DNA from 3 places in the Streptomyces sp. NPDC093591 genome. Region 1 is predicted to be linked to each of the others. Evidence: riboswitches for the same ligand, from Rfam matches in the RefSeq annotation. Region 1 holds a riboswitch; each other region holds the start of a gene.
What was found. A riboswitch is a leader RNA that binds a small molecule or an ion and turns the genes downstream of it on or off. The one in region 1 is predicted to bind cobalamin.
Positions count from the first base shown of each region.

Region 2: another riboswitch for cobalamin. It lies ahead of ACIREI_RS18600 (energy-coupling factor ABC transporter permease); the one in region 1 lies ahead of ACIREI_RS43930 (cobalamin biosynthesis protein).
Region 3: another riboswitch for cobalamin. It lies ahead of ACIREI_RS06195 (prenyltransferase/squalene oxidase repeat-containing protein); the one in region 1 lies ahead of ACIREI_RS43930 (cobalamin biosynthesis protein).

Region 1 is NZ_JBIWIY010000031.1:60,448-70,392, reverse strand. It holds gene ACIREI_RS43945 (putative cobaltochelatase) at 1-440, opposite strand, end outside; gene cobN (cobaltochelatase subunit CobN) at 437-4,093, opposite strand; gene ACIREI_RS43935 (cobyric acid synthase) at 4,090-5,601, opposite strand; gene ACIREI_RS43930 (cobalamin biosynthesis protein) at 5,598-6,542, opposite strand; cobalamin riboswitch at 6,641-6,784, opposite strand; gene ACIREI_RS43925 (hypothetical protein) at 6,909-7,130, opposite strand; gene ACIREI_RS43920 (anion permease) at 7,174-8,412, opposite strand; gene ACIREI_RS43915 (lysozyme) at 8,588-9,337, opposite strand; gene ACIREI_RS43910 (class II aldolase/adducin family protein) at 9,555-9,945, shown strand, end outside.
Region 2 is NZ_JBIWIY010000008.1:137,641-147,585, reverse strand. It holds gene ACIREI_RS18620 (APC family permease) at 1-132, opposite strand, end outside; gene ACIREI_RS18615 (ATP-binding cassette domain-containing protein) at 192-1,025, opposite strand; gene cbiQ (cobalt ECF transporter T component CbiQ) at 1,022-1,771, opposite strand; gene ACIREI_RS18605 (energy-coupling factor ABC transporter substrate-binding protein) at 1,778-2,152, opposite strand; gene ACIREI_RS18600 (energy-coupling factor ABC transporter permease) at 2,149-2,856, opposite strand; cobalamin riboswitch at 2,886-3,074, opposite strand; gene ACIREI_RS18595 (M55 family metallopeptidase) at 3,226-4,059, shown strand; gene ACIREI_RS18590 (M20/M25/M40 family metallo-hydrolase) at 4,052-5,356, shown strand; gene ACIREI_RS18585 (prolyl oligopeptidase family serine peptidase) at 5,362-7,326, shown strand; gene ACIREI_RS18580 (LD-carboxypeptidase) at 7,323-8,261, shown strand; gene ACIREI_RS18575 (CocE/NonD family hydrolase) at 8,418-9,945, shown strand, end outside.
Region 3 is NZ_JBIWIY010000002.1:638,561-648,505, forward strand. It holds gene ACIREI_RS06170 (TIR-like protein FxsC) at 1-93, shown strand, start outside; gene fxsT (FxSxx-COOH system tetratricopeptide repeat protein) at 86-4,147, shown strand; gene ACIREI_RS06180 (alpha/beta fold hydrolase) at 4,238-5,083, opposite strand; gene ACIREI_RS06185 (nuclear transport factor 2 family protein) at 5,672-6,139, shown strand; partial or broken gene ACIREI_RS06190 (phosphotransferase) at 6,141-6,785, opposite strand; cobalamin riboswitch at 6,816-6,960, shown strand; gene ACIREI_RS06195 (prenyltransferase/squalene oxidase repeat-containing protein) at 7,077-8,279, shown strand; gene ACIREI_RS06200 (SCO2322 family protein) at 8,282-8,932, shown strand; gene ACIREI_RS06205 (energy-coupling factor transporter transmembrane component T) at 8,932-9,945, shown strand, end outside.

The DNA of each region.
Region 1 (9,945 bases):
ACCAGGTGGTCGTGGAGGAGGTTGACCTCGTCGACGTACAGGATTCCGCGGTGGGCGTCGGCGAGCAGGCCCGGCTCGAAGGCCTTCACGCCCTCCGACAGTGCCCGCTCGATGTCCAGCGCGCCCACCAGCCGGTCCTCGGAGGCGCCGACGGGGAGCTCGACCATGCGGGCGGGGCGCTCGGTGCCCGCCCCGGCCTCGTGCGGCCCGTCCGGGCACGCGGGGTCGGGGGCGCCCGGGTCGCACGAGAAACGGCACCCGGGGACGACCGGCACCTCGGGCATCAGCGCCGAAAGCGCCCGTACGGCCGTCGACTTGGCGGTGCCCTTCTCACCGCGCACCAGCACACCGCCGACCGCGGGGGACACGGCGTTCAGCAGCAGCGCGAGCCGCAGGTCGTCCTGGCCGACAACGGCCGTAAAGGGAAAGGGAGTGGTCACTTCTCGTCGCCCTCCAAGTCGCCTTCCAGCTCCAGGTAGGTGGCCCGCAGCCGCTCCAGCGTGTCGGCGTCCGGCTCGGCCCACAGCCCGCGGTCGGCGGCCTCGAGGAGTCGCTCGGTGATGCCGCGCAGCGCCCACGGGTTGGACTTCTTCATGAAGTCCCGGTTCTCGGCGTCGAAGACGTACTCGGCCGCCAGCTTCTCGTACATCCAGTCGTCGACGACGCCCGCCGTGGCGTCGTAGCCGAACAGGTAGTCCACGGTCGCCGCCATCTCGAAGGCGCCCTTGTAGCCGTGCCGGCGCATGGCCGCCATCCAGCGGGGGTTGACCACGCGGGCCCGGAAGACGCGGTGCGTCTCCTCGCCCAGCGTGCGGGTCTTCACCTGGTCCGGAGTCGCCGAATCGCCCACGTACGCCTCGGGGTTGGCTCCGGTCAGGTGCCGCACCATGGCGACCATGCCGCCGTGGTACTGGAAGTAGTCGTCGGCGTCGACGAGGTCGTGCTCACGTGTGTCGACGTTCTTCGCGGCGACGTTGATCCGCTTGAACGCGGTCTCCATGTCCCCGCGCGCCGCCCGCCCGTCGAGCCCGCGCCCGTAGGCGTAACCGCCCCAGACGGCGTACACCTCGGCCAGGTCGGCGTCCGAGCGCCAGTTCCGGGCGTCGATCAGCGGCAGCAGGCCGGCGCCGTACGCGCCCGGCTTGGAGCCGAAGATGCGGGCCGTCGCGCGCCGCCGGTCGCCGTGCTCGGCGGTGTCCTCGTCGGCGTGGGCGCGGACGAAGTTCCGGTCGCCCGGCTCGTCCAGCTCGGCCACCGTCCGCACCGCGTCGTCGATGAGGCCGACGACGTGCGGGAAGGCGTCCCGGAAGAAGCCGGAGATGCGCACCGTGACGTCGATGCGCGGCCGCCCCAGCTCCTCCAGGCCGATCACCTCGAAGCCGGTCACCCGGCGCGAGGCGTCGTCCCACACCGGGCGGCAGCCCAGCAGCGCGAGGATCTCGGCGATGTCGTCGCCCTGGGTGCGCATCGCGGACGTGCCCCAGACCGTCAGGCCGACGGACTTCGGGTACTCGCCGGTGTCCTGGAGGTAGCGGGCGACCAGCGAGTCGGCGAGCGACTGGCCGACCTCCCAACTCAGCCTGGACGGGATGGCCTTGGGGTCGACGGAGTAGAAGTTCCGGCCCGTCGGCAGGACGTTGACCAGTCCGCGGGTGGGCGAGCCGGACGGACCGGCCGGGACGTAACCGCCGTCGAGGGCCTTGAGGATGTGGCCGATCTCGTCGGTGGTCCTCGCCAGGCGAGGCACGACCTCGGCGCAGGCGAACTCCAACACGGCGACGGCGTCGGGGAGTTCGGTGCCGAGGACGTCACGGACGAGAGCCGGGACGGCCGCCGCGTCCCACGCCAGGGACTCCATCCCCTCCGCGACCCGCCGGCACAGTTGCTCCAGCAGGTCGATCGCGTCGGCCGCCGTACGCGACGGGCCCTCGACGAGGTCGGACAGCTCCACCGGCACCTTCAGCGGCGCACCCGGTTCGCCCAGCAACTCCTTCTCGTCGAGCCCGAAATGAGCGGCCAGCGAAGCCCGCAGCCCCGGCAGGGCATTGGCCTGCCCGCCCCACACCTGCGAGGCGCGCAGCACGGCGAGCACGAGGTTGACGCGCGGTTCGGCGACCGGCCCGCCGCCGAGGATGTGCAGCCCGTCGCGGATCTGCACGTCCTTGATCTCGCACAGATAGCCGTCGATGTGCATGACGAACTCGTCGAACTCCTCGTCGTCCGGCTGCTCGTCCACGTGCAGGTCGTGGTGCAGCTCGGCCGCCTTGACCAGCGTCCAGATCTGCGCCCGGACCGCGGGCGCCTTCGTCGGGTCCAGGTCGGAGACGAGCGCGTACTCGTCGAGGAGCTGCTCCAGCTTGGCCAGGTCACCGTAGGTGTCGGCCCGTGCCATCGGCGGCACGAGGTGGTCGACGACGGTGGCGTGACCGCGGCGCTTGGCCTGGGTGCCCTCGCCGGGGTCGTTGACGATGAACGGGTAGATCAGCGGCAGATCACCGAGAACGGCGTCCGGCGCGCAACCGCCGCTGAGCCCGAGCCCCTTGCCGGGCAGCCACTCCATCGTGCCGTGCTTGCCCATGTGCACGATCGCGTCGGCGCCGAACGAGTTGTCCAGCCACCGGTACGCCGCCATGTAGTGATGTGACGGCGGCATGTCCGGGTCGTGGTAGATCGCGATCGGGTTCTCACCGAAGCCGCGGGGCGGCTGGATCATGACGACGACGTTCCCGAACTGGAGCGAGGCGAGGACGATGTCCTCGCCGTCGACGTACAGCGAACCCGGCGGTTCGCCCCACGCCTCCAGCATGGCGTCGCGCAGCTCGGGATCCAGCTTGTCGAACCAGGTCCGGTAGTCGGCCAGCGGCACCCGCGCGGGCGCGGCGGCCAGCTGGTCCTCGGTGAGCCACTCGACGTCGTGCCCGCCGGCCTCGATGAGCCGGTGGATCAACTCGTCGCCGTTGTCGGGGTACTCGGTGAGGCCGTACCCGGCGGCCTTCAGCGCGTCCAGGACCCGTACCGCCGACGCGGGCGTGTCCAGGCCGACCGCGTTGCCGACGCGCGAGTGCTTGGTCGGGTAGGCGGTGAAGACGAGCGCGAGCTTCTTGTCGGCGTTCGGCTTGTGCTTCAACCGCGCGTGCCGTACGGCGATCCCCGCGACGCGCGCGGCCCGCTCCGGTTCGGCGACGTACACGGGCACGTCGTCCGGGCCCTGCTCCTTGAAGGAGAACGGCACGGTGATCAGGCGCCCGTCGAACTCCGGGATCGCGACCTGCATCGCCGCGTCCATGGGGGAGAGCGCGGCGTCGGACTCGTCCCAGGCGGCCCGCGACGAGGTGAGGCAGAGGCCCTGCAGCACGGGGACGTTCAGCTCGGCGAGCCTGCCGATGTCCCAGGCCTCCTCGTCGCCGCCCGCCGACGCCTGCGAGGCGTGCGTGCCGCCCGCCGCGAGGACGGTGGCGACCAGGGCGTCGGCCTTGCCGAGGATCTCGTAGAGCTCCGCGTCGGCCCCGCGCAGCGAACCGCAGTACACCGGCAGGGCGTTGGCGCCCTGAGCCTCGATGGCGTCGCACAGGGTGTCCACGAAGGCGGTGTTGCCGCTGAGCTCATGGGCCCGGTAGAAGAGCACGCCGACCGTCGGACGGCCGTCGAGGAGGGGACGCTCGCCGTGGACGCCGTACTCCGGCATCTTCTGCGGCTCGACGAACCCCTCGCCCGTCAGCAGCACGGTGTCGGAGAGGAACCGGGCGAGTTCGGTGAGGTTGGCGGGCCCGCCCTCGACGAGATACTTCAGCGCCTCGGCGACGACACCGGCCGGCACGGACGACTCGGCCATCAACTCGGCGTCGGGGACGGCCTCGCCGCCCAGCAGCACGGTCGGCACGCCGGACCCCTTGAGCTTGGCGAGCCCGTCCTCCCAGGCCCGCTTGCCGCCCAGCAGTCGTACGACGGCGATGTCCGCGCCGTCGAGCAGTGCGGGCAGCTCGCTCTCGACGTCCACGCGGGTCGGGTTGCCGATCCGGTAGTCGGCACCGGAGGCGGCGCGGGCCGCCAGCAGGTCCGTGTCGGCGGTCGACAACAACAACACAGTGCTCATGCGGGCGCTCCCGGTGGAATGAAAGGCAGTCCTTGCGGCGCGCCCGACTCGATGAGCCGCCAGAGCGCGTCCGTGTCCGCGTGCTGTTCGATCAGGTCGCCGAGCCGGTCGAGCTGCTCCTCGCGCAGCGCGGCGAACGACGTGTCGGCGGCCGGCACGAAGCGACGGCCCGCGGCGGCCGCCACCTCACGCAGAAAGGCCCGCCGGAAACCGTCCGACTCCAGCGAGCCGTGCCAGTGCGTGCCCCAGGTCTGGCCGACCCGGCAGCCGTCAAGGAAGGGTTCGCCGCCGGCCATGGAAGCGACCCCGTGATGGATCTCGTACCCCTCGACGGGCTCGCCGAGGGCTACCCCCACCGGCCGGGTGAGGGTCTTCTCGCGCGCGAACCGCACCCGCACGGGAAGGACACCGAGCCCTTCCACCTGCCCCTTGCGGCTCTCGACCTCGTCCTCGATGTGCTCGCCGAGGATCTGGAAGCCGCCGCAGATGCCGAGAACGGGCCGCTGCTCGGCGGCCCTTCGGACCAGCGCGTCCGCGAGTCCCCGCTCCCGCAGCCACTCCAGGGCCTTGACCGTCCCCCGGGTCCCCGGAATCACGACGAGATCGGCGTCGGCGAGTTCCTCCGGCCGGTCCACGAACCGCACGACGACACCCGGTTCGGCCGCCAGCGCGTCGACGTCGGTGAAGTTCGACATGAGGGGGATGGCGCAGACGGCGACGCGCAGCACGTCCTCGCCGACGGGCGCGGAGACCTGCGACTCCCTCACCGCGCCCCGCAGGGACACCCGCAGCCCGTCCTCCTCGTCGATGCCGAGCCCGTGCTGGAAGGGCAGGACGCCGTACGTGTGCCGGCCGGTGAGGCCGTGCAGCATGTCGAGACCGGGTTCGAGCAGCGAGACGTCCCCCCGGAACTTGTTGACGAGGAACCCGGCGACCAACTCCTGGTCCTCGGGGGACAGAAGCGCGACCGTCCCGAAGAACGAGGCGAAGACCCCGCCACGGTCGATGTCACCGACGATGAGCACGGGCAGCCGCGCATTGCGCGCGATCCCCATGTTCACGATGTCCGTCCGCCGCAGATTGATCTCGGCGGGAGAGCCGGCCCCCTCACAGATCACCGCGTCATACGTGCCCCGCAACTCGGCAAGACAGTCGAGCACGGTCCCGAGCAGCTTCTGCTGCCGACCGCCGTGATACCCACGGGCGCTCATCTCCCCGACCGGCTTGCCCATGAGCACGACCTGACTGCTCTGCTCGCCACCGGGCTTGAGCAGTACGGGATTCATGAGCGCGGTCGGCTCGACGCGGCAGGCCTGCGCCTGCATGGCCTGCGCCCGGCCGATCTCGGCCCCCTCCCGCGTCACGAACGAGTTGAGGGACATGTTCTGCGCCTTGAAGGGCGCGACCTTGACCCCCTGCCGCACCAGCCACCGGCAGATCCCGGCGGTGACGACGCTCTTGCCGGCGTCGGAGGTGGTACCGGCGACGAGAAGCCCACCGCCCGTCATGACGTACGCCCCTTCACGATGCGGCGCGCGGCGACACTGACGCCGAGCGCGAGCCAACCGACGCGCCGGGAGAGACGTACGGCACGCTCGATGTCGCCGGTGACGACGGCGCGCCCGGCACCGCCGTTGAGCACGGGCCGGTGCTCGACCCGCCCCCGGTACGACAGGGTCCCGCCCAGCCGCACCCCGAGGGCACCGGCGAACGACGCCTCGACCGGCCCGGCGTTGGGACTCGGATGCTTGGCGGCATCGGCGCGCCAGGCCCGCACGGCCCCCCGCGGATCGCCCCCCGCCACAGCCGCGAGCACGGCGGTGAGCCGCGCCCCGGGCCACCCGGCGACGTCGTCGAGCCGGGCCGAAGCCCACCCGTACCGCCGGTACTTGGGCGACTTGTGCCCGACCATGGCGTCGAGCGTGTTCACGGCCCGGAACCCGACCAGCCCCGGCACTCCTCCCAAGGCCCCCCACACCAGCGCCCCCACGACCGCGTCGGAGGTGTTCTCGGCGACGGACTCGACCACGGCCCGGGCGATCCCGTCCGCGTCCAGCGCCTGCGGATCCCGCCCGCACAGATGCGGCAGCCGCGCCCGGGCCGCCTCGACATCGCCGGCCTCCAGGGCACGCCCGATGACCCGGGCCTCCCGGGCGAGCGAAGTCCCCCCGACGACGGCCCAGGTGGCGGCGCCGGTCAGCGCGAGAGAGGCGGCGGGAGAGGTACGTACGGCACGAGCGGCGAAGGCTGCGAGCGCTACGGCGCCACCGGCGCACACGGCGGTGTGCAGCGCGCCCCACCCTCGGTGGTCCCGCCACAACACCCGCTCCACGGCGCCGGCGGCACGCCCGAACGCGGCGACCGGATGCCCCCGGCGAGGGTCGCCGAGCAGCAGGTCACCGAGGAGTCCGGCGGCGGCGCCGTACGCGAAGACGCGATCGGCACGCATCGGGGTCAGCCGACCGTGGGGTCAGACGCGGGTCTGATACTGCATGTCGATCGGCAGGCGAGCATCGCGTTATGTCCTCACTCAGGGTGTCCACGCCCTGGTTCGACGAGACCGGCGGCGAGAGTTCCTGGCTCCCGGGGCTTTCTACCCCGGTGACAGTGGCGGGACCGCGCCGGACTTTCACCGGCTTCCTCTTCTGCCGCCGTACATGGCTCCGGAAGTCCACCACGGGGTTGGAAGGGGCGTCAACTTGCCGTTGACCTGCGACAGCGGAGTGTGCAGAACCCCACACCGGGGTGGAAAAGCGCCCTGCCCGCCACCGTCGTGAGACGGAGGCGGGCAGGGCGGACGCGGAGGCCGGATGCGTCAGGCCACGATCAGGTAGATGCCGTAGGTCACAGCCGCCGCACACGCCGCGAAGCACGCGTACGCGCCGGTGACCGCGAGGGCCGCCGAGCCGCCCTGGGCCGAGGCCTTCTCCTGGCGGGACAGGCCCGCGATACCGAGGGTGAACAGGCCCACCAGGGCCACCGTGACCACGAGGCTGACGCCGAAGACGGAGCCGAGGGCCGCCCAGTCGATCTTCATGATTCTTCTTCCTGGGTAACTGGGGTGAGTAAGCGGCTGGGTGTCAGACCGTGGTGGTCTGCGAAGGCGTCGGCTCGGAGGACGGGGCCGGGATGGTGGCCGCCAGTTCCTCGCTCACCGAGCCGCCCGTGGGAGGCGGGGTCACGGCGGCCATCGCCGTGGTGACGACACCCGCCGGCTCGTCGGTCTCGTTGACGTTCGTGTGGTCGACGACCTCACGGCGGGAGATCTTCCAGATGGCGGCGCTGGAGGCGACCAGGAAGATCGCGACGAGGGCCGTACCCCAGGCGCCGAAGCCGGTCACGTACTCGGCGAGCGCGCCGACCAGTGCGGCGGCCGGGAGCGTGAGGCCCCAGGCGACGAACATGCGGGTGGCCGTCGACCAGCGGACGACGCCGCCCTTGCGGCCCAGACCCGCGCCCATCACCGCGCCGGAGACGGAGTGCGTGGTGGAGAGGGAGAAGCCCAGGTGGGAGGAGGCCAGGATGACCGTCGCGGCGCTGGTCTGGGCGGCGAAGCCCTGCTGCGGCTGGAGGTCGGTCAGGCCCTTGCCCATGGTGCGGATGATGCGCCAGCCGCCGAGGTAGGTGCCGAGCGCGATGGCGATGCCCGCGGAGAGGATGACCCACATGGGCGGGTCGGAGTCGGGGGCGAGGGTGCCGCCGGCGACCAGGGCGAGGGTGATGATGCCCATCGTCTTCTGCGCGTCGTTCGTGCCGTGGGCCAGCGAGACCAGGCCGGCGGAGGCGATCTGGCCGGCGCGGTAGCCCTTCTTGGAGGCGTTGCCGTCGGCCTTCTTGCCGAGGGAGTACGTCAGGCGCGTGGCCAGCAGCGCGGCGATGCCGGCGACCAGCGGGGCGGCGATCGCCGGGATCAGCACCTTGGTGACGAGCACGTCGCCGTGGACCGCGCCGACGCCGGCCGAGGCGATGGTGGCGCCGATCAGGCCGCCCATGAGGGCGTGCGAGGAGCTGGAGGGCAGTCCGACCAGCCAGGTCAGCAGGTTCCAGAGGATCGCGCCGACCAAGGCGGCGAATATGACCTCGGGACGGATGCCGGTCTCGTCGACGAGACCTTTGGAGATCGTGTTGGCGACCTCCACGGAGAGGAAGGCGCCGACAAGGTTCAGCACGGCGGACATGGCCACCGCGACCTTGGGCTTGAGCGCACCGGTCGAGATGGTCGTGGCCATCGCGTTGGCGGTGTCGTGGAAACCGTTCGTGAAATCGAACGCGAGTGCGGTTACCACCACAATCGCGAGGATCAGCGAGAAGTTTTCCATTTACCCAGGCAATCGTTCGAGGTCATTGTCCGGACGAACGTAGGTAACCTGAGTGAACGGAAGATGAACTGGGGCAGGCCGCACGGTGTCCTGTGGAGGGGGTTGTTCTGACGGAAGCGGAGATCGCCGCTCCGTCGGTCTCGTCGGTCATCGCGCGGCCCAGACGCCGCAAGGCTCAGTAGCCCCGGGCGAACTTCCTCAGCTGGGTCATCGACCCGTTGAAGAGATTCTGGTCACCCGGCAGGCTGCCGCTGCCGTTGTCGTACTGCCAGATGGTCCAGAACTGCCATCCGGCCGGCAGAGCCCCCGCGGTCGCGGAGTCGTAGCGGGCTATCCACAGTGCGTGATTCGAGGCGAAGGCGCGGCTGGCGCCGGTGCAGGTGTTCCACCAGTGCGTGGTGGTGTAGATCACCGGACGGCGACCGGTCAGCCGTTTCACCTCGTTGCTGAAGGACTGGATCCAGCTGACCATCTTCGCCTTGCTCAGCCCGTAGCACTTGTGCTTGCTGTACGGGTTGTACTCGATGTCGAGCGCGGGCGGCAGAGTCCAGCCGTCCGACTTCCAGCCGCCGCCGTTGCGCACGAAGTGCGCCGCCTGCGCCTTGCCCGACGACTTGTTCGGCAGCGCGAAGTGGTACGCGCCGCGGATCAGACCCACATTGCGGGAGCCGTTGTACTGCTGGCTGAAGTATGGGTTGCGGTAGGTGTGGGACTCCGTCGCCTTGACGTAGACGAACCTGGCGCCCTTCGCCTTCGCGCTCTGCCAGTTGACGTTCTTCTGGTGGGACGAGACGTCATGTCCCTTGGGCTTGCCGGCCGCCGCGGCCGGAATCTCGGCGAGTGCGGTCCCCCCGAGGGCGAGCGCTGCCACGGATGCCGCTATGAGGCGGGAGCGGTGGCGGGACGGTTTGCGATCACGAGCCATATTTCCCCCCGGAATGGCGACGTGCACGACAAATCCCCCAGAGATTACTGGACGTTCATTGAATGCCGATCGATCCCCGGCCAAGCATGGGGAGGGGATGATGTATCCGCATATGTGTACTTCCGGACGTCCGTCTTCCGCCCTAAAGTGCCCCGACGCGGTCGCGACTTGAGGCCGCGTCACGGTCCCGGCCGGCCCCGGCTGGCAGGATCGCCGTATGGCTGAGGAGCAGCGGGACCAGCGGGGCGCGCGGGATGCGCGGGAGGGTGCACAGGAAGTGGGGGAGCCGTGGGGCAGGCGTGTACGCCCCGAGGAGGCGGACGCCTGGGAGTCCCTCGTGGTGACGGCCCGCCGGACCGTGTCCGAGGGGCTGGTCGTCGGCACGTCCGGCAACGTCTCGGTGCGCGTCGGTGACACGGTGCTGGTCACGCCGTCGGGAGTGCCGTACGACCGCCTGACGCCGCAGGACGTGACGGGGGTCGACCTGGACGGCAGGCAGGTGCTGGGCGCGCTGGTGCCGACGAGCGAGCTGCCCATGCACCTCGCCGTCTACCGCGCCACGGACGCCGGCGCCGTCGTCCACACCCACGCGGTCCACGCGACGGCCG
Region 2 (9,945 bases), on a different contig from region 1:
GATGACCGCCGCCACCGAGTACGCCGGGGAGGTGGAGTTGAGTCCGATGACGAGCGCGTCGACGAACCCGATCGCATCGGGCTTCAAGCCGGCGGACGGGGGTCGCCCCGCGTCCGCGATGTCGTCGGCCATATTCCTTCACTCCCTTTAGTACGTGGATCCATACAACAGGGAGTAAGGAGACATTCAGGTCATTGAACGAGCGCGGCCAGGTCCTCGGCGGTGGAGGGACCGGCTGCCGCCTCGGACAACAGCCCTTGTGACCGCAGGAGTTGGGCCGCCGCCACCCCCCACGGCAACCGCAGTCCGGCCTGCCGCAGCAGATCGGTGCGGACCAGCATCTCCGGCGCCGGACCGGTGCGTGCGCCGGACGGGGTGAGGAGCGCCGCGTCGTCCGCCCAGCGCAGGGCCAGGTCGACGTCGTGGGTGGCCATGACCACCGTGGTGCCGCCCGCGCGCAGCCCGTCGAGGGTGGCCAGCAGACGCTCCTGGCCGTCCGGGTCGAGCCCGGCGGTCGGTTCGTCCAGGATCAGCACCCGCGGCCGCATCGCGACGGCGCCCGCGATGGCGGTGCGCTTGCGCTGCCCGTACGACAGCAGGTGCGTGGGCCGGTCGGCCAGCGCGGTGATGTCCAGGGCGGCGAGCGCCTCGTCGACCCGCGCGCGCACCTCGACGTCGGGCAGACCGAGGTTCAGCGGGCCGAAGGAGACGTCCTGGGCGACGGACGCGGCGAAGAGCTGGTCGTCGGGATCCTGCACCACCAGCTGAACGGTCGTACGCAGCCGGGTCAGGCCCTTGCGGTCGTAGGCGACCGGCGCACCCTCCACCGTCAACTGCCCGTCGCGCGGGCGAAGTCCGCCGCTGAGCAGCCGCATCAGCGTGGTCTTGCCACTGCCGTTGCGGCCGAGCAGCGCCAGCGCGCGCCCCTCGCGGACGTCGAAGTCGAGGTCGCTGAGCACGACGGGGCCGTCCTCGTAGGCGTAGGACGCGCCCCGCAGGGCGACCAGTGCGGTGGGCTCGCTCATGGCAGGGCCTTTTCCAGTACGAGGGTGAGGGCGGCCAGCGCTGCGAGGAGCGCGCAACTCACGGCCGTGAAGCGGACGGAGACCCGGGCCTCGGGCACCAGGACGCGCAGGGTGCCGTCGTAGCCGCGCCCGGCGAGCCCGGCCTGGAGACGGGTGGCCCGGTCGAAGGCCCGCACGAAGGCGGTGGCCCCGAGCCCGGCCAGGGAACGCCACTCCGCGGCCCGGCTCATGTGCCCGAGCCGGGCGGCCTGGGCCTCCCGGATACGGCGCATGGAGTCCAGGAGCAGGAAGCTCATGCGGTACGTCACCAGGGCGACGTCCACGACCGGCGCGGGCACCCCGGCCTTCACCAGGCGGGGCAGCAGGTCGGACATCGGGGTGGTGAAGGCGAACAGCAGCACCCCGAGCGAGGCGGCCGAGGTACGCAGCAGCAGCTCACCGGCGCGCAGCGGACCGTCGTCGGCGAGGGACACGAAGCGCTCCGGCCCGCCGACCTGGACGAGCAACGTGACCGCGCCGGTCACGCAGAAGCCCAGCGGCACGCGGTAGGCGCGCCACAGCCGACGGCCGGGCACGCCCGCCGGTCCCAGCAGCACTATGACTGACGTCAGGAGCACCAGGGCCGCGCCCGGCCAGGGCGGCAGCGAGATCGCGAGCACGGTGAGACCGAGCCCGAGCACGGCCTTGTCCACGGGGTGACGGCGGCGCCAGCGACTGCTGTGCGCCGCCGCGTCGATCGGCAGCACGGGAGGTCAGGCCCTTTCGGCCGTGGATTCCCCGGCGGTGTCACCGGCTGCGCCGCCGGTGTCCCCCACCCGCTCCAGCGCCCGCTGTTCGCCCTGCCGCCGCCCCCGGTGCAGACCGAAGTAGTAGGCGAGGACACCGGCGCCGAGGGCCGCCTGGAGGGCGAAGAGCGCCGACTCGATCTCCCCGGACGGCGGTTCGTACAGCGGCGAGAACCAGGGCTTGTAGTCCGGCTCGATCTCGGTGATCGCGGTCTCCGCCTCGGCGTCGGCGCCCGTGAACGGCTCCTCCTTGTGGTCGCCGAGGCCGAGGGCCAGCGGCAGCACGGCGAGGGCGGCCACGACGAGCAGCAGCAAGAGGTTGATCTTCGTGTTCCTGCTCATCGGGCCACCGCCTCGGTCTCGGTCCCGGACTGCTTCTTGTCCTTGGTGAGGAGCACGCCCAGCCGGGTCAGTTCCCCCTTGCTGGACTGCACCAGCAGCCGCATCACGAGCACCGTGAGCAGGCCCTCGCTCACCGCGAGGGGGATCTGGGTGACGGCGAAGATGGAGCCGAACTTGCCGAGCGCGCCCAGGAATCCGCTGCTCGGGTCGGGGAAGGCGAGCGCCAGCTGGACGCTGGTGACGCAGTAGGTGGACAGGTCGGCGACGAACGCCCCGAAGAACACCGCCACCATCAGCGGCACGTCGTACCGCCGCAGCAGTCTGTACAGGGCGTATCCGGCCCAGGGCCCGACGATCGCCATCGAGAAGACGTTGGCGCCGAGCGTGGTCAGGCCGCCGTGCGCGAGCAGCAGCGCCTGGAAGAGCAGGGTGATGGTGCCCAGGACCGCCATGATCGGCGGCCGGAACAGGATGGCGCCGAGGCCGGTGCCGGTGGGGTGGGAGCAGCTGCCGGTCACCGAGGGCAGCTTCAGCGCGGACAGGACGAACGTGAAGGCCCCGGAGGCGCCGAGGAGCAGTGTGCTCTCGGGGTGCTCCCTGACCTCACGGGTGAGTGAACGGACTCCGTGGACGACGAACGGCGCGGACGCGACGCCCCAGGCGACGGCGTGCGCCGGAGGCAGGAAACCCTCGGCTATGTGCATGGCTCAGCAGACCCTCTCCAGCACCTCGTGGATGGTTGACGCGCCTTGGCCGGTCTCCTGGCTGACGGGTACCACCGCCCGTGCTCCGCCTTCCCGGGTCCCGAAGGTCCCAGTGGCTGCCCGTTCGAGGGCTGGAGCCGGACTTCCCGATTCACAGTGGCGAGGGCCGCACCGGCATCACACCGGATTTCCCGTTCACCAAGGCGTGGTGACAGTAGTGCCCGCACAGGGTGGCTGACAAGCGCGCCTCGGGGGCTCGAAAGGGGCGCTCGCCGCTCGTCAGGCGCCTGCCGCAAGGACGGGACCCGCCCTCGATACGGCTCTCCGACTCGTAGGAAGTTCCCTCGCCGGCGCGTAACGTGAATCCACATGAAGATCCTCATCAGCGCCGACATGGAGGGCGCCACCGGAGTGACCTGGCCGGCCGACGTGCTGCCCGGAACGCCCCAGTGGGAGCGGTGCCGGGGGATGTTCACCTCGGACGTCAATGCCGCGGTGCTGGGGTTCTTCGACGGCGGTGCCGACGACGTCGTCATCAACGAGGCGCACTGGACCATGCGCAATCTCCTGCTGGAGCGGCTCGACGAGCGGGCGGAGATGCTCACCGGCCGGCACAAGGCGCTGTCCATGGTCGAGGGCGTCCAGCACGGCGACGTGGACGGCATCGCCTTCGTCGGCTACCACGCGGGCGCCGGCATGGAGGGCGTCCTCGCGCACACCTACCTCGCCAACTCCATCACCGGGGTGTGGCTGAACGACGTGCGGGCGAGCGAGGGGCTGCTGAACGCGCATGTCGTCGCCGAATACGGCGTGCCCGTCGTGCTCGTCACCGGCGACGACGTGGCCTGCGAGGACGCGCTCGGGTACGCGCCCGGGGCGCTGAAGGTCGCCGTGAAGGACCACGTCTCGCGGTACGCGGCCGTGTGCCGTACGCCGGCCAGGACCGCCGCCGACATCCGGGCCGCCGCCAAGGAGGCCGCCGCGCTGGCGGTCCGTCAGGCGCCGGTGAGCGGCGGGCCCTTCACCGTCGCCGTCGAGTTCGACGCCGAGCATCTCGCCATGGCCGCCACCGTCGTCCCCGGCGTCGAACGGATCGGGGAGCGGAAGGTGGCGTACACCAGCGAGCGGATGTACGAGGGAATCCGTACCTTCAAGGCAGTGACCACGATCGTCTCGGCCGCGGTGGAGGAGCAGTATGGCTGACGGGCAGGCACTGGACGAGGTCGTGACGTTCACCTCCGACCTCATCCGCATCGACACCACCAACCGGGGCGGCGGCGACTGCCGGGAGCGGCCCGCCGCCGAGTACGCGGCCGCGCGGCTGGCCGAGGCGGGCCTGGAGCCCACCCTGCTGGAGCGCACGAGCGGCCGTACGAACGTGGTCGCCCGGATCGAGGGCACCGACCCGTCGGCGGACGCGCTGCTCGTGCACGGTCATCTGGACGTGGTGCCCGCGCAGGCGGGGGAGTGGAGCGTGCACCCCTTCTCCGGGGAGATCCGTGACGGGGTCGTGTGGGGCCGGGGCGCGGTCGACATGAAGAACATGGACGCGATGGTCCTCGCGGTCGTCCGGGCCTGGGCGCGGGAGGGCGTGCGGCCCCGGCGGGACGTCGTGATCGCGTTCACCGCCGACGAGGAGGCGAGCGCCGAGGACGGCTCCGGATTTCTCGCCGACCGGCACGCGGGGCTCTTCGAGGGCTGCACCGAGGGCATCAGCGAGGCCGGTGCCTTCACCTTCCACGACGGCGGCGGGCGGCAGATCTATCCCATCGCGGCCGGGGAGCGCGGCACCGGCTGGGTCCGGCTCACCGCCCGCGGGCGGGCGGCGCACGGCTCCAGGCCCAACCGGGAGAACGCGGTCACCCGCCTCGCCGCCGCCGTCACCCGGATCGGCGCCCACGAGTGGCCGCTGCGGCTGACCCCGACGGTCCGCGCCGCCCTCGCCGAACTCGCCGCGCTGTACGGCCTGGAGGCCGACCTGGACGACGTCGACGGGCTGCTGGAGAAGCTCGGGCCGGCGGCCGCGCTCGTCGAGGCGACCGTCCGCAACAGCGCCAACCCGACGATGCTGGAAGCCGGTTACAAGGTCAACGTCATCCCGGGGGAGGCCGTGGCCCATATCGACGGCCGCTATCTGCCGGGCGTCGAGGACGAGTTCCGCGCCACCCTCGACGAACTCACCGGGCCCGACGTGGAGTGGGAGTTCCACCATCGCGAGGTGGCCCTCCAGTCGCCGGTGGACTCGCCGACGTACGCCAGGATGCGCGCCGCCGTCGAGGAGTTCGCGCCCGAGGGGCACGTGGTGCCGTACTGCATGCCCGGCGGCACGGACGCCAAGCAGTTCTCGCGGCTCGGCATCACCGGCTACGGCTTCTCCCCGCTGAAGCTGCCGGACGGCTACGACTACGGGGCCATGTTCCACGGCGTCGACGAGCGGGTGCCGGTCGAGGCGCTGCACTTCGGCGTCCGCGTACTCGACCGGTTTCTGCGGACGGCCTAGGGGAGTTGAGGCAGACGGTGCGGACGCTGGCGTACGGTTCCTGGCCCTCGCCCATCGACGCGGCCCTCGCCGCCAGGCACGACGGGCACCCCGAGTACGTGGGCTTCGTCGGCGACGAGGCGTGGTGGACCGAGCCCCGGCCCACGGAGGGCGGGCGGCGCACCCTGGTGCGGCGACGGGCCGACGGTGTGGAGGAGTCGGTGCTGCCCGCGCCGTGGAACGTGCGCAGCCGGGTCGTCGAGTACGGCGGACATCCCTGGGCGGGCGTGGTGGTCGACGGCAGGCCGCTCGTCGTCTTCGTCGACTTCGCCGATCAGCGGCTCTACCGGTACGACGAGGGCGGCGAGCCGCGCCCGCTCACTCCCGTCTCCGCGGTGGGCGGTGGACTGCGCTGGGTGGAACCGCAGGTGCGACTCGAACTCGGTGAAGTGTGGTGCGTGCTGGAGGAGTTCACCGGCGAGGGCCCCACCGATGTGCGCCGCGTCCTGGCCGCCGTCCCGCTGGACGGCTCGGCGGCCGGGGACCGGGACGCCGTACGCGAACTCACCGACGACCGGCACCGGTTCGTCACCGGGCCGCGGCTCTCGCCCGACGGGCGGCGCGCGGCGTGGCTCGTCTGGGACCATCCGCGGATGCCGTGGGACGGTACGGAGCTGCTGGTCGCCGAGGTCGGCGCCGACGGCACGCTCGGCGGCCCGCGGACCGTCGCCGGCGGGCCGGAGGAGTCCATCGCGCAGGTGGACTGGTCGCCGGACGGCCGGCTGCTGTACGCGAGCGACTGCAGCGGCTGGTGGAACCTCTACCGCGACGGCGAGCCCCTGTGCCCGCGCGAGGAGGAGTTCGGCGGGCCGCTGTGGAAGCCCGGCCTGCGCTGGTTCGCCCCGCTGGCGGGCGGACTGATCGCCGTCGTGCACGGACGCGGGTCGACCGCCCTCGGGGTCCTGGACCCGGAGACCGGCGAGATCGTCGACGCGGCGGGCCCCTGGACGGAGTTCGAGCCCACCCTCGCGGTGCACGGCGAGCGGATCGTCGCCGTCGGCGCCAGCCCGCGCAGCGCGCACGAGGTGGTCGAGCTCGACACCTGTACGGGCCGGGCCAGGGTCATCGGCGCCGAGCACGACGACGCCGTCGACCCCGCCTACTACCCCGAACCGCAGATCCGCACCTTCACCGGCCCCGCCGGAGACGAGATCCACGCGCACATCTACCCGCCCCACAACCCCGGCTGCGTCGCCCCCGGCGGCACCCCGCCGCCGTACGTCGTCTGGGCGCACGGCGGGCCGACCGGCCGGGCGCCCCTCGTGCTCGACCTGGCCATCGCCTACTTCACCTCGCGCGGCATCGGGGTCGCGGAGGTCAACTACGGCGGCTCCACCGGCTACGGCAGGGCCTACCGCGACCGGCTGCGCGAGCAGTGGGGCGTGGTCGACGTCGAGGACTGCGCGGCCGTCGCGCTCGCCCTCGCCGACGAGGGCACCGCCGACCGGGACCGGCTCGCCATCCGCGGCGGCAGCGCGGGCGGCTGGACCGCGGCGGCGTCGCTCACCACGACCGACGTCTACGCCTGCGGCACGATCCTCTACCCCATCCTCGACCTGGCCGGCTGGGGCGCCGGAGAGACCCACGACCTCGAGTCGCGGTACCTGGAGACCCTGGTCGGCCCCCTCGCCGAGGTACCGGCTCGCTACGCGGAACGCTCGCCCGCCGCACACGCCGACCGTCTCACCGCGCCCTTCCTGCTGCTGCAGGGCCTGGACGACGTCATCTGCCCTCCCTCCCAGTGCGAGCGGTTCCTGGCCCGTCTGGAGGGCCGCCGGGTGCCGCACGCCTACGTCGCCTTCGAGGGGGAGGGCCACGGATTCCGGCGGGCCGAGACCATGATCCGCGTCCTGGAGTCCGAACTCTCCCTGTACGCTCAGGTCTTCGGACTGCATCCGACCGGCATCCCGAAGCTGGAGCTCGCCAAGTGAACGCGCCCGTACGGCCACTCGTACGACCGTCCCGACTCGCCCCCGGCGCCCGCGTGGCCGTCGTCGCCCCCAGCGGGCCCGTGCCCGAGGAGCGGCTGCAGGCAGGCCTCGACGTGCTGCGGGGCTGGGACCTCGACCCCGTGGTGGCACCCCATGTGCTGGACCGGCACGGCGAGTTCGACTATCTGGCGGGCACGGACGCCGGCCGGGCCGCCGATCTCCAGACCGCCTGGTGCGATCCGTCCGTGGACGCGGTGCTGTGCGCGCGGGGCGGGTACGGGGTGCAGCGGATGATCGACCTGCTCGACTGGGACGCGATGCGGGCGGCCGGACCGAAGGTGTTCGTCGGCTTCAGCGACATCACCGTGCTGCACGAGGCGTTCGCCGGTCGGCTGGGTCTGGCCACGCTCTACGGGCCGATGGCGGCGGGCGTCGACTTCATCAAGAACGCGCGGGCGCAGGAGCATCTGAAGGCCACCCTGTTCGAGCCGGAGTCGGTGCGCACGATCACCTCCACCGGCGGCCGCGCGCTGGTCCCCGGCCGGGCGCGCGGCGTCACGCTCGGCGGCTGCCTCTGCCTGCTCGCCGCCGAGACGGGCACCCCGCACGCCAGGACCTCCGCACGCGGCGGCCTGCTCTGCCTGGAGGACGTCGGCGAGGAGACGTACCGGCTCGACCGCTACCTCACCCAACTCCGGCGCGCGGGCCTGTTCGACGGCGTGCGCGGGGTGCTGCTCGGGTCGTGGCAGGAGTGCGAGCCGTACGCGCGGGTGCGTGCGCTGCTCCTGGACCGGCTGGGTGGCCTCGGTGTGCCCGTTGTGGAGGAGTTCGGGTTCGGGCACGGTGAAGGTGCGCTGACGATTCCCTTCGGAGTGCGCGCCGAACTCGACGCCGACGCGGGGACCTTGACCCTCGACGAGCCCGCCCTCGCCTGACCCGTCTTCACTGAACTTCCGTCAAGAAACCTCCGTCACGGCGATTGACCTCGTCTGACACGTGTCACACCATGACAACCGGCCAGTACTTACTGGTCGGTAAGCAGGGCTGTTCCCCAGCGTGCCTCAGTGTGGAGGTCCCCCGTGTCCCGTCGGATGCCCAGATTCCGAGCCCCATTCGCTCTCGTCCTCGGCACCACGCTCACCGCACCCCTCGCGCTCACCGCTCCGGCCGCCGCCGTAACCGGCCAGTTCACCGTCACCGCCCTGAAGTTCACCGTCCAGGCAGGCGGCCGCACCTGCACCGTCGACGCCGACCTCTACCGGCCCGCCGGCGTGGACCGCGCCCACCCCGCGCCCGCCGTCCTCGCCACCAACGGCTTCGGCGGCAGCAAGTCCGACGGCTCGACCGACGCGATCGGCAAGGCCTTCGCCCAGCGCGGCTACGTCTCCCTCGTCTACTCCGGGCTCGGCTTCGGCAGGTCCGGCTGCCTGATCTCGCTCGACGACCCCACCATCGACGGCGTCGCCGCCTCGCGCCTGGTCGACTTCCTGGGCGGCGGACGCGCCGCCGACGACGGCACGAAGGCTGACTTCGTCACCCTCGACGCCCCCGGCGACCCACGCGTCGGCATGGTCGGCGGCTCCTACGGCGGAGCCATCCAGCTGGCCACGGCCGCGGTCGACCAGCGCCTCGACGCGCTGGTCCCGATGATCACCTGGAACGACCTGGCCTACTCCCTCGACCCGAACAACGCCGCCGGGAGCAACAACGTGCCCGGCGCCTTCAAATGGCAGTGGGCCAACGGCTTCTACCTCATCGGCGAGGGCCAGCCCCTGCTGGAGCCGAACCTCGACCCGTCCCGCATCAACTCCCTGGCCTGCCTGCACTTCGTCACCAAGGCCTGCGACACCGTCCGCACCCTCAACTCCGGCCGCTACCCCGCGCAGCAGACCGCCGAGCTGCTCGCCTACGCGCGCAGTGTCTCGCCGGTGTCGTACCTGAACCGCGTCAAGGCCCCCACCCTCCTCGTCCAGGGCCAGGCCGACAGCCTCTTCAACCTCAACGAGGCGACGGCGACGTACAAGACGCTCAAGGGCCAGGGGACCGCGACGAAGATGATCTGGCAGTCCTGGGGCCACAGCGGCGGCATCACCGACCCGGCCGCCGGTGAACTCAACCTCGGCCAGGGCAACCTGGAGACCAGCTACGCCGGCCGCCGCATCCTCGCCTGGTTCGACCGCTACCTGGGGAAGAAGAACGTCGACACCGGGCCGGCCTTCGCCTACTACCGCGACTGGATCACCGACCCCGACGGCACCTACGCCACCGCCGACCGCGTCCCCGCGCTCAGCCGGACCCTCTACCTCTCCGGCGACGGCAAACTCGTCGACAACCGCGGCAAGGTGGCGCGCGGAAGCCGTACGTACACCAACTGGCCCGTCTCCACGAGCCATTCGGAGAGCTCGCTGTACGGGATCCTCGGACTGCCGGACCCCGCGCCGTACGACACCCCCGGCACCTACCTCGGCTGGACCAGCGAGCCGCTCGCGCGCACCACCGACGTCGTGGGCGCGCCCCGGGCCACGCTGAAGGTCGTCTCCCCGAAGGCCGAGCGGACCCAGCACTCGGGGGACGCCGCCGACAAGCTCGTCCTGTTCGCCAAGCTGTACGACATCGCCC
Region 3 (9,945 bases), on a different contig from region 1:
TTGCGGTATCTCGATTCCATCCAGGATGATTTCCCGCGCCCGTCGTCCGGCCCGGCGCGGAGTCACGGGGTTCGGAGGCCAACCAGTGACTGACGAGAACGACGCGGGCGCGAGCGCGGGGACTCGGACTGCGGATGCGCGGGAGACGGCCGGGGGGAAGATCGTCACCTTCTACTCGTACAAGGGCGGCACCGGTCGCACCATGTCCCTGGCCAACACAGCCTGGATCCTGGCCTCGGGGGGAAAGCGGGTGCTGGTCGTCGACTGGGACCTGGACGCGCCCGGCCTGGACCGCTTTCTGCATCCCTTCCTGGACCGCGACCGGTTACGGACCGCCCAAGGAGTCATCGACCTCTTCCTGCACTTCAACCAGACCGTGCTGGAGCAGCGCCGACAGCCGGAGAGCCACGCGCAGGACGAGTGGGAGACCGCCGAGGCGGCGTGGGTGGCCACTCAGGCCCGCTTCAACCACTGCGTGATCCCGGTCGACTGGGAGTTTCCCGGCGGCGGGCGGCTGGACTATGTCTCGCCCGGGACGCAGAACAAGCAGTACCTGTCGGCGTACTCGCAGTTCGACTGGATGCGGTTCCTGGACCACACCTGGCACGGACCGGTCTTCGTCGAGGCGCTGAAGCGCGAACTCACCCAGAACTACGACTACGTCCTGATCGACAGCCGCACCGGCCTGAGCGATGTCTCCGACGTGTGCACCGTGCTGCTGCCGGACGCTCTGGTCGTCGCCTTCACGCCCAGCAGCCAGGGGATGGACGGCGCACAGGCCGTGGCGCAGAAGATCGACAGTCTCTACGGGTATCGGGGCATCCGCATCATTCCGGTCCCCATGCGCGTGGAGGACGCGAACGGGGAGGCCGACCGCTTGGAGGCGGCACGGGAGCAGATGCGGGCGAAGTTCGCCGACATCGTGCGTCGCCACTGCGCGCTGGACGCCCAGGAGTACTGGGGCAAGGTGGAGATCCCCTACCGGCCCTTCTACGCCTACGAGGAATTGCTGGCGCCGTTCCGTGACGCCCCCGGCAGCCCCACCTCGATGCTCGCCGCGTGCGAACGGCTGACGGATGTCATCTCCGAAGGTGAGGTCACCGCCCTGCCCCGCTTGGACGACGCGGAGCGCAAGCGGGTCCTCGCCCTGTACAAGCGGCCAAGGCCGCTGGAGAACACCGACATCCATGTCAGCTTCGTGCCCGACGACCGCACCTGGGCCGACTGGATCGAGTTCACGCTCAAGTCCGTGGGCTTCCAGGTGCATCTGTTGCCCCATGGCACCACCCGTCCGTCCGACCGCACGGTCAGCGGGTCGGCGATGAAGTCGGCCACCCGAACCCTCGCGGTCCTGTCCCACGCCTACCGGGACTCCGCGGAGGCACGCGCGGCGTGGGAGGCCACCGACGCCGTCGACGGCCTGGGCAAACGGCGCAGCCTGGTGACCGTCCGCGTGGACGACGTACGGATGAGCCCGCCGTTCTCCGATCGCGGCGCCGCGGATCTGGCCCGCTTCGGCCCCAATGAGGAGGCCGCCCGGCAAGCGCTGCTGAATGCCGTGGATGCCCCGACACAGCCGCTGTACAGCCCGGCCGCCGCAAGCGACGGCGGTCCCCGCTTCCCCGGGGCCGAGCCCTCGGTGTTCTCCATGCCGATCCGCAACCCGTCCTTCACCGGACGCGAGCGGCTGCTGGGGTCTTTGCGCGAGCGGCTACGGGCGGGCAACCACACGGTGCTCCTGCGCGGCATGGGCGGAGTGGGCAAAACGATGCTGGCCCTGGAGTTCGCCCACCGCTTCAAGAGCGACTACGACGTCGTCTGGCACATCCAGGCCGATCAGCGAAACCTCGCGGTGGAGCAGTTCGCAGGGCTGGCAAGCCATCTGGAGGTCGCCGAGCGCAAGAACCCGACGGCGACGGCGGCCGGCGTCAAGGACGCGCTGCGTCTGGGCCGGCCCTACAGCCGCTGGTTGCTGATCCTCGATAACGTCGAACACGTGAACGATCTGTCCGACCTTCTGGTGAGCAGCAAGTCCGGCCACGTCCTGATCACCAGTCAGCGCTCCGAGGGCTGGGAACGGTATGCGGAGATCGTCGACGTCAGCGTGTTCGAACGCGATGAGAGCGTGGCGCACCTCAAGCGCAGGCTCACCGAGTGCAGCACCGAGGAGGCCGACGAAGTGGCCTCCGCCCTCGGCGATCTGCCGCTGGCCGTCGAACACGCGGCTGCCGTGCTCAAGGAGAGCGGCCTGCAGACCCACGAGTACGTCAAGCTCCTCGAGCGCCAGCCCGCCGCCGACACGGCCGGCCTGAGCCCCGACGACCGGCTGCTCGACGTCTCCAAGACCTGGAGCGTGGCCATCGGGCAGCTCAACAAGAACTTTCCGCCGGCGGTCCAACTGCTCAAATTGGCCGCCTGGTTCAGCCCGGAACCGATCTCCATGGATCTGTTGCAGAGCACGCAGATCGCACAGTCCCTGACCGGCCAGGACAGCGCGGGCGATCAGGAGTTCCGCCCGCGCGCCTTCGACAGCACGGAAATGATCGCCCGCGCGTTCCAGGAGCTGAGCCGGCTCTCACTCGCCACGGTGGACCGCAAGTCGCGCAGTCTCCGCGTACACCGCCTGGTGCAGATGTCGGTACGCCTGAACATGACGGAGACGGAGCAGGAGGCCACCCGGGACGTCGTGTTCCGCACTCTGGTGGCCGCCCGTCCCGAACAGGACGACCCCGAGGACCACAACACCTGGGACCGTTACCGCATCATCTGGCCGCACCTGGGAACTCCATGGGCCCTGACGGCGCCCGACTACGGCATCCGCAAGCTGATCGTGGACCGGGTGCGCCAGTTGCGCCGCCGTGGCGAGCTGAAGCAGGCTTACGACCTGAGCACGCGTGTTCATCAGGGCTGGGTCGAACGCAGCGGGCCTGACGAGCGCTGGGTGCTCCACATGGGCTTCCAGATCGCCAACATCCTTCGCGCCCAGGGCCGTTACCAGGAGGCCCTGGACCTGGGCATGGACGTACTGCACCGCCAGGAAGCGGTCCTGGACAGCCCGCACGATCTGCACATCCTCATGACGTCCGGCGGTGTGGCGGCCGACCTTCGAGGTCTGGGCCGCTACAGCGAGGCACTGGAACGCGACCGCCTCAACCACGAGCGGTTCCTCGAGCTGTTCGGCGAAGACCATCCGCGCAGTCTCATGGCGGCCAACAATTACGCCGTGTGTCTACGGGTGCTGGGACAGTACACGGACGCCCTGCGGCTGGACCGCACGACGATGGACACGCGGAGCAAGATCCTGGGCGCGGAACACGCCTGGACACGCGAATCAACCATCAGCTACGCCCGCGATCTGCTCGACTGCGGCGACTACACCGGATCCGAGCTCCAGTTGCGGCGCACCTACAGCCAATGCCTCGCCAACGAGCAGTTCGGCCCGTCCTCTCCCACCACCATCAACGCGGGCAAGGCGCTGTCGGGCGCCCTGCGCCAGCTGGGCCGGGCGCAGGATGCGGAGGAACTGACGCTCGCGGTGCTGTCCAGTCTGCCCGCCGATGAGGGGTCGGCCTCACCCAACCGGCTGCTGCTCCAGCTGAGCCTGGCCGGGGTACTGGGCGCGCAAGGCCGTACCGAGGAGGCCCTCGAACTGGCCCGCCGGGTCCTGGACGACTGCCGTCGCTTCTTCCACGACCAGCACCCCTATACGGCAGCCTGTTACGCAAACCTGGCCGTGCTGCTCTACACGGCCAACGAGGCGGCATCCTCCCTGGCACACGCCGAGCAAGCGGCGAGGGTCTTCGCGGAGATCTTCGACGACGACCACCCGTTCACGCTGATGTGTCGGATGAACCTGGCCAATGCCCAGGCCGCACTGGGGCAGCGTGAACTGGCCCGCGCCACCTACGAGGAGGTACTGGACCGGCTCCGCGATGTCCTCGACGACGACCAGCACCCCGCCCCACTGGTCTGCGCGGCCAACCTCGCGGTGGTCCTGAACGAGCTGGGAGAGGCCGAGGCCGCCGAACGGCTGCGTGAGGAAGTGCTCGGCGCGCTCACCGCCCGGCTCGGGGCCGACCATCCCCGCGCTTCGGCCTTGCGCGAGTGGAGCCGCTCGGGCTGGGAGTTCGACCCTCACCCGGTCTGATCCGATCCGATCTGCGAGGCGCTCGCCGTCCACCGGCGAGCGCTCAGCAGTGATCCGGAGCTCCCGCGAGCACGGCCGGGCGCCGAACCCCTACACGGCGGCCCCGAAGCGTTCGCGGGCACGGTCACGAAGCCAGGCGAGTATTTCGGGTACGGCCGGCAGCGCGGCGAAGTGGGCTGCCTCGGGTTTCAGCACGGCGGTCGCCGAGGGGATGCGGTCGGCCAGCCACCGGAAGTGGCCGACGGGCGAGAAGGTGTCGTACTCACCGTGCCACAGCAGCAGCGGCACCTCGACGATCTTGCCTGGCTCGAAGCCCCAGTCCCGCCGGAAGGAGAGCACGTCGTCGAGCCATCCGAAGGAGGAACGCACCACGCTGGTCTGGTAGTTGGCGAGCAGCAGACCTCGGATGCCGCCGTGCCCCACCACGGCCTTGTCGGCCGTGGGCATCTCCGGGGTCAGCAAGCTCAACAGCGATTCGGGATTGTCACGGATGGCATCCGCGTTGCTGGCCAAGTTGGCCTTGAGCCGGTCCAGGCACTCCACGGAGCCCTCGTCGAGTGCCGCGGTAGCGGCCTCGTAGGCGATGACGTTGGATTCGGCCATCCCCTCGAACCAGTCGAGCCCCTCGGCATCGGGAGGCGCGATGCTGACCAGCGCGGCGGCGCTCGCCACCCGGTTCGCAAGCAGCGCGGCACAGGCCAGCGCGTGCGGCCCGCCGCCGGAACGACCGACCACGGAGAAGTGGTCGATCTTCAGGTGATCGGCGATGGCCTCCACGTCCGCAGCGGCGTGATCGACGGTGCGGCCCTTCAACCGGTGTGATTCCCCGTATCCCGGCCGGTCGTAGGAGATGAGCCGGATGCCCAGTTTGTAGAGGTCGATGGCGCGTGGACGCGGTCCGACCCTGCTGCCCGGAGTGCCATGCAGCAAGAACACCGGGTGCCCCTTCGGGTCCCCCGACGTCTCGAAGGAGAGCAGCCTCCCACCATCGCCGCTCTCGACACTTCCCAACACCAGGTGTGCCTCCCGTCGCCAGCGCCGCGGCCGCCCGGAGCGGGACCCAGAGAACCAGCATCCCGCCCGTCAGGGCGCCAGTCGACACACAAACCAGCCGTCTGTAGCGACGGACCAAGGGTTTTCGTAAGACGCAATGTCATGGGGTGACGGTTGCGCGTCCCCGAGGGCCGCTCGCACCGACCAAACGGTAGAGGATTGCCGCCCTCCGCCGGACCATTCCAGCCATGTCAGGAGCCAATCGGCGCAAAGTGCACGTTTACTTTTGACAGCATCGTGATCACAACGGCCCAGGGCGGCGATCATGCGTGCCGTAGGTCGTACCCACATGATGGAGTCGCCCGACACACCGCGCATCCTGACGTCGCCCGATACCGGTCCATCCACAAAAGACAGACCGATTCCGCAGGGGGAATCAGGCACGCCCCATGGTGGAGCTCGGCAACACCGGTCGACCGCCAGGGGCGAAATCCAGCCGAACCGTGGCCCTCCGTCCGGCACGTTCAATACATGCCCATGGAGCACCTCGACTGCCTTGAGCACCTTCTCGCCGAACGCGCCTGCGAGCGCATCGTCGTCGACTTCGTCCACCGCCTCGACCTCGGCGAACCGTCCTCCGTCGCCGAGCTGTTCGCCGAGGACGGCACGTGGGAGTGGCCGGCGGGGGAGCGGCTCGTCCAGGGGCGGGGCGCGTTGCGCGCGTACTTCGGGTCCCGTCCCGCCGACCGTCTCTCGCGGCGCCTGATGTCCAACATCCTCGTCACGGTGACGTCCGCCGACACCGCGACGGCGACCTCGTACTTCACGACGTACCGCGTCGACGGCCACGAGGGCGGCCTGATCCCGCCGGGCCCCCCGGTGCAGGTGGGCCACTACGAGGACACGTTCCGCAGGTCGCCGGACGGCATATGGCTGCTGTCCGCCCGGGTCCTCCATCTGGCCTTCGGCGGACCCACCCCGCGCCCGCCCAGGCCATGAAGGTCCGGATCCACTCCTCCGCCTCGCCGAGCACTTCGACCTCGCGTGCCGTCATCGTCGGGTTGGCGGCGCGTCGGCGCAGGGCCTGCGTGAGGCCGTCCTCGGTGAGGTCGGAGGGGTCGGCGAGGAGGGCGGCGAGCATCGCGCGGACGGGTGTGGCGAACCGCTCGTCGGCCAGGGCGGCCTGCGCGAGGATCACCGCGGACATGCCCCAGTCCAGGCCCGGGTCGCCCTCCTGAGCGTTGGCCCAGTCAATGACGCGGGGGCCGTCCGGAGTGAGCATCACGTTGTCCGGGTGGAGGTCCAGGCGGACGACGCGCCCGGGGACGGCATGCAACCGCCGCAGGAGGCGGGCCAGGATGTCCCCGCCCTCACGCGGGTCGACCCGTCCCGCGAGGAAGGCCTCCAGCATCGTCGGGCCGTACAAACGCTCCATGACCAGCTCGTTCCGCGAGGAGTCGGCGAGCCGGACCGCCGGCACCGGGTAGCCGTGCGCGCGCAGCCGCTCCATCAGGGCGGCCTCGGCGAGTGAGTCGCTGTAGCCCTCCCGGTCGTGGCGCAGCACCCACGCCTCGTCGATCTCGTACACGGCGCACGCGCGCCCCGAACCGAGCAGCCGCCGCCCTGCCCTCGCCGTGATCCCCATGCGCCCGAACCTATCCCCCACACAGCCTCCCCTCAGCCGCTTCGTTACGGGCCGGTAGAGTGACGACGTCGTCATCACACCCGTACAGGGGGAAGCCGGTGCAAATCCGGCGCTGACCCGCAACCGTGAGCCACCTCGTGGCAAGCCGGATCGCCCCGTACGGATTCGTGACCGGCTCACGTGTCCCGGCAGCCGGCCGGAGCACGGCACCGTCGAGGTATACGGAGCCGAGCCGCCCGGGGGTCCCCCCTGTGCTGCCCGGTTCCCCTGAGGGAAGGGCACCCGCCGATCATGTACGTCCGCCGCAGCGCCGCGGCCCTGGCCGCCGTCACCGTGATCGGCACAGCGACTCCGCTCGCCCAGGCCGCCACCCCGTCCCCGTCCGCCTCGCTCCCCGCCGGGCTGTACGGCACCGCCGACCCGACGTACGACGGCGTCTGGCGGCAGTCGCTCGTGCTCATCGCGCAGAACCGCATGGAGCTGGAGCCCGCCGCCGAGGCGATCGAATGGCTGGCGGGGCAGCAGTGCGCCGACGGGGCGTTCGCGGCGTTCCGCGCAGCCCCTTCCAAGGCGTGTGACGCCAAGGTCATGGTGGACACCAACAGCACGGCCATCGCCGTCCAGGGCCTGGCCGCGGTCGGCGAGCACGACACCGGGGTCGAGAAGGCGGTGACCTGGCTGAAGTCCGTGCAGAACAAGGACGGTGGCTGGGGCTACACGCCCGGCGGGGCCAGTGACGCCAACTCGACCTCGGTCGTGATCGGCGCACTCAACGCCTTCGGCGACGACCCCGCCGAGGTCCGCAAGGACGGCAAGTCGCCCTACGACGCCCTGCTCAACCTGTCCCTGCCGTGCGCGAAGGGCGGCGCCTTCGCCTACCAGCCGGACAAGAAGGGCACGTTGTCGGCCAACGCGGACGCGACGGCGGCCGCCGTCGTCGGTGCCCTGGGGATGGGCACGCTGACGGCGCGGGCCGGTGACGAGAAGGACATCGCCTGCACCGACTCGACGGACCTCACCCGGGAGCAGGCCGCGGCCAACGGCGCCGCATACCTCGGCAAGGCACTTGAGAAGGACGGCCACCTGAAGTCCGCCCTCGCCGGAGCCGAGGACCAGCCCGACTACGGCAACACCGCGGACGCGGTCGTCGCGCTCGCCGTACAGGGTGGTGAGTCGGCCGCCCGCGAGCCCCTGACGTGGCTGGAGAAGAACGCCGCGGCCTGGGCGAAGCAGAGCGGCCCCGCCGCCTACGCCCAGCTGATCCTCGCCGCCGACGCGACGGGCGCCGACCCGCGTGACTTCGGCGGCACGGACCTGGTCGAGCGGCTCAACGCGCAGGGCCCCGCCCCGCGGACGGCGAAGACCGAATCGGCGAAGGCGTCGCAGCGGCAGGACGACGACAACGGCGTCAGCGTCTGGTGGATCATCGGCGTCGGCCTGGTCGCGGGCATCGGCGTCGGCTTCCTGATCAGCGGCCGCAACAAGGGCAAGTGACCGTGGTCCGACGTGCTTTCACCGCACTCCTGGCCGCGCTGGTCCTGCTGACCGGCGCGGCCCAGGCCGCCCACGCCACCGGCTACCGCTACTGGTCCTTCTGGGACCGCGACGGCGACACCTGGATCTATGCCACCCAGGGTCCCTCCCTCGCCCGCCCCTCCGACGGCGATGTCCAGGGCTTCCGCTTCGCGGTGAGCGAGGACTCCAAGGACGCGGCGAAGCCGAGGGGTGCGGCCGAGTTCGCGGTGATCTGCGCGAGGACGCCGGCGCAGGACGGCACGAAGCGGGTCGCCCTGGTCATCGACTTCGGTACGACGGCGGACGCCCCGTCCGACGAGACGCCCCCGGCGCGCCGTACGGCATGCGCCCGGGTCGCCCCCGACGCGAGCACGGCAGAGGCCCTGGCCGCGGTGGCCAAGCCCCTGCGGTACGACACGAACGCCCTGTTGTGCGCGATCTCGGGGTATCCGGAGAAGGGGTGCGGGGAGCCGGTGTCGGGGGGCAGGAAGCCCGCGGCAAGCGAGGACACGGCCACCGAGAAGCAGGACGAGTCGGAGGGCGGCCCCTCGCTGGGCCTACTGGCGGGGATCGCCGTAGTGGCCGTACTGGGAGCGGCAGCGGTCTGGCAGGCACGGCGGCGGCGGGCGTGATGGCAGGGCCACAGCTGCATCCCGGCGCCTGGTGGCTCTGGTCACTGGCCCTCGGTACCGCGGCCACCCGCACCACCAACCCGCTCCTCCTCGCCCTTCTCATAGCGACCTCCGCCTACGTGGTGGCGACCTGCCGCCCCGACGCCCCCTGGGCCCGCTCCTACACGGCCTTCGTCAAGCTCGCCCTCGCCGTCCTCCTCATCCGCCTCTTCTTCGCCGTGGCTCTCGGCTCCCCCGTCCCCGGCACGCACGTGATCGTCGCCCTCCCCGAACTCCCCCTCCCGCACTGGGCGCAGGGCATCCGCCTGGGTGGCAAGGTCACCGTCGAGACCCTCCTGTTCGCCCTCTACGACGGCCTGCGGCTGGCCACCCTCCTCATCTGCGTGGGCGCGGCGAACTCCCTCGCCCACCCCGCCCGCCTCCTCAAGTCACTTCCCGGCGCCCTCTACGAGATGGGCGTGGCGGTGGTCGTCGCCCTCACCTACGCCCCCCACCTCATCGCCGACGTCCAGCGCCTGCGCGCCGCCCGCCGTCTGCGCGGCCGCCCCGACACGGGCATCCGCGGCCTCCTGCACGTCGGACTCCCGGTCCTGGAGGGCGCGTTGGAGCGCTCGGTCGCCCTCGCCGCCGCGATGGACGCCCGCGGTTACGGCCGCGGCGCCGACGTCCCGCCCCGCGTCCGCCGTACGACGAGCGCGCTCACCCTCGGCGGCCTGCTCGGCGTCTGCGCGGGAACGTACGGACTGCTCACCGCCGAGGGTGCGACGTACGGCCTCCCTGTCCTCCTCTGCGGAGTCGTCGCCGCGTTGGCAGGGCTGCGGCTCGGCGGTCGCCGTTCCCTGCGCACCCGTTACCGTCCGGACCGCTGGGACGCCCGCGCCTGGCTGGTCGCCGGTTCCGGCGCGGCGGTCGCCGCCCTGCTGGCCCTCGCCGCCACCCGCGACCCGGCGGCCCTGCGCCCCGGCGTGATCCCCCTCGTGGCCCCCGCCCTCCCCCTGTGGCCGGCGGCGGCC